One region of the Sphaerospermopsis torques-reginae ITEP-024 genome, then DNA from elsewhere that is predicted to be linked to it. Evidence: riboswitches for the same ligand, from Rfam matches in the RefSeq annotation. Region 1 holds a riboswitch; each other region holds the start of a gene.

Region 1 (2,271 bases):
TGAATTTGTGAAAAGTTAGCGAGGTTGACCATATTAATTGTTAATGCTGGTAAACTTGTCAACCAGAAAAAACTAGCAAAAATTAACAACCGCAAATAGATTTTCAGAGGAATTTTAGCATAAACTACAGTCCAAATACCCATCCATAATGATAGTAAAATTTGTACAAATGGATGGGTTAAAAGTGCAAGTAACAGCGTAGTAAAGGCAAAGATAATTTTATGTGCTGGGGGAATTTGTCGCAGTTGATTGGTGTAAGCTAAAGTATCTAATTTTAGGCTCATTTTGTAGACTTATTCTTCATGTTTTTGTTGTTGAGAACGTCCCTTGTACAAACCAATAACATAACCAATTACTCCCGCACCTATGGCAGCTTGAGCAGAAAATAATAAACTGGCTACTTCCCCACTAGGAGGTTCAAATATTGATTGAACCCAGGGTTGATATTCGGGTTGAATTTCACTAATGGCGGTTTTTGCTTGGTCATCTGCACCACCAAATTCAGCATTTTTGACTAAAATTAGGGGAGCAAATGCTAAAGCAAAAACAGCTAAGACTAATAACCAATTATTAAACCCTTGTTTAAACTGATTCATTACTTTGAGTTCCCAGTTTGATTAATTTTAGCAATTCTAATTCTTGAGGATTATAGGATTGTAACCAATTCCATACCAACACGGTGAGTAGTCCTTCACTAATAGCTAAAGGAATTTGAGTAATAGCAAAGATACCAGCGAACTTGGTAAATGAAGCGATAAACCCACCAACGGGTGCAGGAAAAGCTAAAGCCAATTGAATAGAAGTGATAATGTAGGTGAGTAAATTTGCGATCGCTGCTGATAAAAATATGGCAATTCTTTGTTTACCACCAAACCGAATAATGAGATGATAGATCCAGTAAGCGGCAAACGGTCCAGCGATCGCCATTGAAAAAGCATTTGCTCCCAGAGTTGTTAAACCACCATGTGCCAATAACAAAGTTTGAAATAATAGTACCAAGCTACCCAAAACTGTCATCGTCAAAGGTCCAAACAGCACCGCACCTAACCCTGTACCTGTGGGGTGAGAACAACTACCTGTCACAGAAGGAATTTTTAACGCTGACAACACAAAAGTAAAAGCACCAGCTAACCCTAACAATAATTTTAATTCTGGGTTAGCTTGAGTAATGCGAGTCAAATTTCGCAAACCGAAAATAAAAAATGGTAATGCTACCACCCACCAAAAAACCGCCCATTGCACTGGTAAAAAACCTTCCATAATGTGCATTGCATAGGCAGGTTTAGGGAAACCAACTACTAAATAAAAACTAATAACTGCCATCAGGGTTAGACTCATCCAACCCCGTTTTTTTATAGACATAATCTGTACCTCGCAGATTGATGTAAAAGTATTCTCATCGGCGGGTATCCTGACTTAACCTAATAATGGTTCACAGTTGCGGGACAGCGCCGGACTTGCACCGAACTTTCCCCCTTGCGTCCAATGACTGCTCCTCATCAGAACCGATGGGAGTAACAATATCATGACTAACGCCAGTTGCTAGTAAAGTTTTGCAAATATAGCAAAAGTCAGGAGTCGTAGGGGCGAAATACATGGTTCTGGAGAACCTTGAGAAATGAGAATAGGAGTTTGCGGAAATTGTTTCCCTAGTTGAGCAACATAAATTTCCCGGATAATACTACCACCAAGCACAAACAAGGCATCTACAGGCTGTAAAGAAGCAGAAACTAAGGTTATAGTAGTAGAAATTAACCAAACCACCAGGATTAAACCCAAACCAAATGTAATCTTTTGTAACAATCGCCACAGTTTTCTGAATCTCATCAGCCAAGAAACTAATGATTTGATGGTAGGTTTGTGCTTCATAACATAGAAAATTAAAGCTTTATTGTTTAATATTGAAAAATCCAGTCATCAAGTCAACAAAGTGCTATCGTAGGAAAAGGATCTTAGTTGAAAAAAGAAAGGAGTGATGAAATTCACACAAATGCTGTGGCTGCTTTAACAGTAAAACCACTTCCATCCCAGCGATATTTATTAATAAAAAGACCGTAATTTCCACATCATTTACAAAGGAACAAATGATGGATTAATCTTAGATTAAGCATAGCTCATAAGTAGAGTATAAAAACTTAAAAATTTCAGGAAAGCCTGATTGCTAAACTGTCAACAATACAATTATTTATTCCATCTGTATACATGAATCAATCTGCGAAACGTCACTCACCGCTCCAAGCAGCCTTGATTGGTGGAGCGATCGCTACAACT
Region 2 (2,271 bases), 2.2 Mb from region 1:
GGGTACGGTTGTAACCAACTACCCAAGAAATATCACCAGATTTGCCACTATTTTGAATGCTTTGTTGGTTGAGTCCATAGGACCCAAAATTAACTTTGGTTTCTGTGGTAATCTGCTCTGTAGGACGACGAGTAACAATATTAATTACTCCACCTATTGCATCTGAACCATAGAGGGTTGAACCACCTCCAGGTAAGACTTCAACTCTTTCAATATTATTACTGGTAAATTCTGAAAGGTCGAAACCTCCACCACCTAAATTATTAATTGGTCTTCCATCCAATAATATTAAAACTTGTCCGGTGTTAGAACCGCGAATAAATTGACCACTTAAAGCGTTGACTTCTGTTCCTACAGTACCATCACCCAAAATACCTGGTAAAAATCGCAGTGCTTCTTTGACTGTTCTTGCACCTTGCGCTTCCATTTCTTCCCCAGTGATGACGTAAACCGGACGGGTAGAATCTTTGACTGTTCCTTCTCGACGAAAGGGTGAAAATACGGGTTCGTTGAGAATACTATCAATCACTGTGATTTCTATATCCGGTTCTTTTTCTTCTGTTTGTGCAATTGGTTGTAAGTCTTGGGCGGAATTTTCAGATTTTGGTGTAACTTCTGTGGCTATGGTGGGGTGATTTTTCCCTAATATCCCGGATGTAATGGTCAAACTGAAAATCAGTATTTGAGTTTCCCATCTGGTAATAAGCTGAGTACGCATTGGTAGTTAAGTCCCTCTATAAGTAAACACTATTGGTCAACAAAGAAAATTTTTCAGCCAGCAGAAAGATAATAATGATTATTATTATCATTCTTTGGGCGCATTTTACAAGCTAGTTTCCAGCTAGTTTCTGGGTTTTTAGTCAGGAGGGGCGGCCGTTCGCCGCCTCAACTTGAGGACTAAAGTCCTAACTACGAACTTTAATTAACAGCAATTTTTGGTGAGTTTTGCCCATTTACTGAGGGGTGGTATTTTGGCTAAGATGCCTGTTTTTAAGGGTTCTGGGCGTTCTGACCAAGGTAGTAAACCCGTGGGGTTAGTGTAGTATTGGGTGGCACATTGCAGGATGGCAGATGCACTATCATCAACTGCTAAGTTACCGAAAAGATAGGTAAATTTCTCTTCTCCTTGGAAAGCGATAACGCAAGCATGGTTGCAAGCACTCATACATTGGACTCCTTGAATGGAGAATTTAGAGTGCAGTTCCCAAGTTTGTGCAAGTTGTTGAAGTTTGTGTAATAGCTGCTGTCCGCCACTTTCACCTATCTTTTTACCTTCTTTCCACACACTGGCGCAGGTTGTACAGACAAATAAAGTATGTTGTTGTTTTTGCATTAATTTTCAGTTGTTGCAGATTGAAATGACGAATTAGCCTCGCGTCCATCTAGGACAGGAAATCATGTAAATATGCAAAGTGAAGGTTTGTATCTATAACCTTCTCAGTAGCTATTGATATGTGTAGGGAAAATTCTACAATCTCATAGAAATTTCTATGGTATCGCCTATATATGAGTCTATGAGACAGTGATACTGTTTGATGAAGAAAGTGTTAATTGTGTTATTCATCTGTACCTCGCAGATGGGAGTATGTTGTCATTGCGGCGGGCATTCTGACTTTGAAGTGTTAACTTCATTACAGCTGCGGGACAGTGCTGGATTCACACCAGGCTTTCCCCGTTACCTCTGATGGCTGTTTCCCACCAGAACCGCTAGGTGGACTGTACCATAGTAGTGATGCAGATTTTCAGATGTTTACAAATTGTAAAGTAATCTGGCATCACAAATACCAATAACCAGATACTCTGACTTCCCCGCTTTTCTAAAGCAAATCCAAATTAGGTGTTTGATAAATTAGTAATAATGTATTGATAATTTAAAAAAGCCACTCAATTAAAAGTGGTTTTTATTTTGGGTGTAGAATTGGATTACCCTGAAATTCTAAATACAAAATCTAAGGCTTAACTTTTAGTTATATTTTGAGGTTAACCGTGCCATCGCCTTCTCAAATCAGTCTCCCACAATCAGAAAATCAGAAGCAGTCCGCTATTTCTAAATCTACCCCTGTAACTCCAAAACGGGAAACAGGCGGTTTCGCTCTGTTAGATAGTCTGCTGCGTCATGGTGTTGAGTATATCTTTGGTTATCCTGGTGGGGCAATTCTACCGATTTATGATGACCTTTACAAAGTAGAGGAAACTGGTACAATTAAACACATTCTTGTCAGACATGAACAAGGCGCGTCCCATGCTGCGGATGGTTATGCCCGTGCAACT
Region 3 (2,271 bases), 1.1 Mb from region 1:
TACTAGCAGAAGATTTACTCGCACAAGCAATAGATTTCACCAATCAACTCAAACCAGATTTAATAGTATTAACAGGCGATTTTGTTACTCATAATCCCCAACCAATTTATCAACTAGCCAAACAGTTAAAACATCTGCAAAGTCGCGCTGGTGTTTATGCTATTTTGGGCAATCATGACCTTTATTATACTCACTCCCAAACAGAAATTACTAAAGCTTTAACAGGTGTAGAAATTGAGGTACTTTGGAATCAAATCGCCTATCCTTTAGGTTCACATTTAGCATTAGTAGGACTCGCTGATTTCTGGTCTCCAGAATTTCATCCAGCACCTGTAATGAATTCCTTAGATATTCATATTCCCCGTATTGTTTTATCACATAATCCTGATAGTGCAGTAGTTTTGCAAAATTGGCGCGTAGATTTACAATTATCAGGACATACTCACGGTGGTCAAATTGTGATTCCCGGTGTAGGTTCTTTACCAAATTGGATTTCTTCTTCCCGTCACAAAATACCTGAATTGTTTTGGCCTTGGATACCTTTTATGGAGGGTAAATGGCCAAAAGTCGTAGAAAATTGGCAATGGAGTCAAGGACTACATCAAATAACGACAAATCTAGGTACAAATCAATTGTATGTCAATCGTGGTTTAGGAACTTTCCCCCCCGGACGTTGGTATTGTCCACCCGAAGTAACAGCTATTACACTGGTTTAAAGGAGTCAGGAGTCAGGAGTCAGGAGGATGAACAAATAATTTTCTGTTCCCAATTCCCTATTCCCAATTCCCAATTACCTTTCCAAAAATTCTTTCTTATGGTATAGTTCAAAATCTTAGATTTGGGAAACTCCGGTTAAATTCCGGGACTGTGCCGCAGCTGTAAAGCAATGTCAGATTTTAGATTGCTGATTTTAGATGATTGATACTGAGAAAAACCTTGTAACAAAATAAGGGTAATCAGAAAATCCAAAATCCAAAATCTAAAATCCCAAATTGAACAAGTCAGAATGCCAACTCTAGGAAATTTATCCCTGTTCTGTCTCCGCGTCGCACGGGGAAGGAGTGACCATTTTGTTAAGTCCATTTACAGCTTGTCCAGGTTTATTTTACACCACACCAGCCCAAGATGGGATCTTATCTCGCCTAAGAATACCTGGTGGCATTTTGAATAGTGAACAGCTACACGCGATCGCCAATATAGCGGATAATTATGGAGGCAGCTATGTTGATGTTACCAATCGCGCTAATTTACAAATCAGAGAAATTAAACAAGAAATAAATATTGATATTCTCCAGCAATTACAAAAAATGGGATTAGGTTCTATTAATCCTGCTGTAGACCATATTCGCAATATTATGACGAGTCCCATTGCGGGTATAGACTCTCAAGAATTAATAGATACTCATCCTCTAGTGAAAGCTTGGGATGAATACATCACAAAAAATTCCCATTTAGGTGGACTTTCGGCAAAATTTAGCGTTGGCTTTGATGGTGGTGGTAAACTTTCTCTGCAACATTTCCCCAATGATATCACTTTTACTGCTGTTCAGGTTTATCAGGGGGGTAGGAAAGAACCGAAGTTCTTTCCTACGGGGAAATGGGGACATGAATTAGTATATCTCATTTTGCATTTTTGTGGTGGTGAAAAAGAAAAATTTTTTATAAATACAGAAATTTTATTAACACCCGCACAATGTATACCATTTTTAGGTGCTTTAGCAGAGGTTTACTTACAGCATACAGATCCTAGTAGCCGACGTAAACCACGCTTGCGGGAGGTTATTGATAATTTGGGCTGGGAAAATTATTTACAACAAGCTACAGAGTATTTAACTGCAAATAGTTTCCAGGTAGCCAAAGAAATAGCATCTCAAAATCTCACACAAATAAGCAAACTCGCAAATTTACATGATGAAGCTAAACATAATAATCATAAAATCTACCATATTGGCATACATGAACAAAAACAATCAGGATTATATTATATCGGTGTTGTTTTACCCTTGGGACGGTTGCAAACTTGGCAAATGCGGGGTTTAGCTGATTTAGCCGCCAAATATGGTAATAGTAATCTCAGACTCACACCTTGGCAGAATTTACTAATCACAAATATTGCCCAAGAACACATTGCACAAGTGCAAAGAGAAATTGCCCATCTAGAACTGAGTTATTCAGCTACCAACATTAAAAGCGGGTTAGTTTCCTGTTCAGGAAAGCGGGGTTGTGCTGCTGCTGCGACAGACACCAAAACTCACGCTTTAACATTAGGAG

What was found. A riboswitch is a leader RNA that binds a small molecule or an ion and turns the genes downstream of it on or off. The one in region 1 is predicted to bind cobalamin.
Region 2: linked by a shared signal. The riboswitch ahead of K2F26_RS17035 (DUF1636 family protein) and the one ahead of K2F26_RS02925 (energy-coupling factor ABC transporter permease) in region 1 are both predicted to bind cobalamin.
Region 3: linked by a shared signal. The riboswitch ahead of cobG (precorrin-3B synthase) and the one ahead of K2F26_RS02925 (energy-coupling factor ABC transporter permease) in region 1 are both predicted to bind cobalamin.

Annotation. Positions count from the first base shown of each region.
Region 1 is NZ_CP080598.1:628,316-630,586, reverse strand. It holds gene cbiQ (cobalt ECF transporter T component CbiQ) at 1-284, opposite strand, end outside; gene K2F26_RS02930 (energy-coupling factor ABC transporter substrate-binding protein) at 294-596, opposite strand; gene K2F26_RS02925 (energy-coupling factor ABC transporter permease) at 583-1,362, opposite strand; cobalamin riboswitch at 1,385-1,525, opposite strand; partial or broken gene K2F26_RS02920 (YdcF family protein) at 1,591-1,869, opposite strand; gene ctpB (carboxyl-terminal processing protease CtpB) at 2,203-2,271, shown strand, end outside.
Region 2 is NZ_CP080598.1:3,659,567-3,661,837, reverse strand. It holds gene K2F26_RS17040 (TonB-dependent receptor plug domain-containing protein) at 1-718, opposite strand, end outside; gene K2F26_RS17035 (DUF1636 family protein) at 923-1,333, opposite strand; cobalamin riboswitch at 1,582-1,724, opposite strand; gene ilvB (biosynthetic-type acetolactate synthase large subunit) at 1,987-2,271, shown strand, end outside.
Region 3 is NZ_CP080598.1:4,820,908-4,823,178, forward strand. It holds gene K2F26_RS22400 (metallophosphoesterase) at 1-716, shown strand, start outside; cobalamin riboswitch at 799-1,032, shown strand; gene cobG (precorrin-3B synthase) at 1,071-2,271, shown strand, end outside.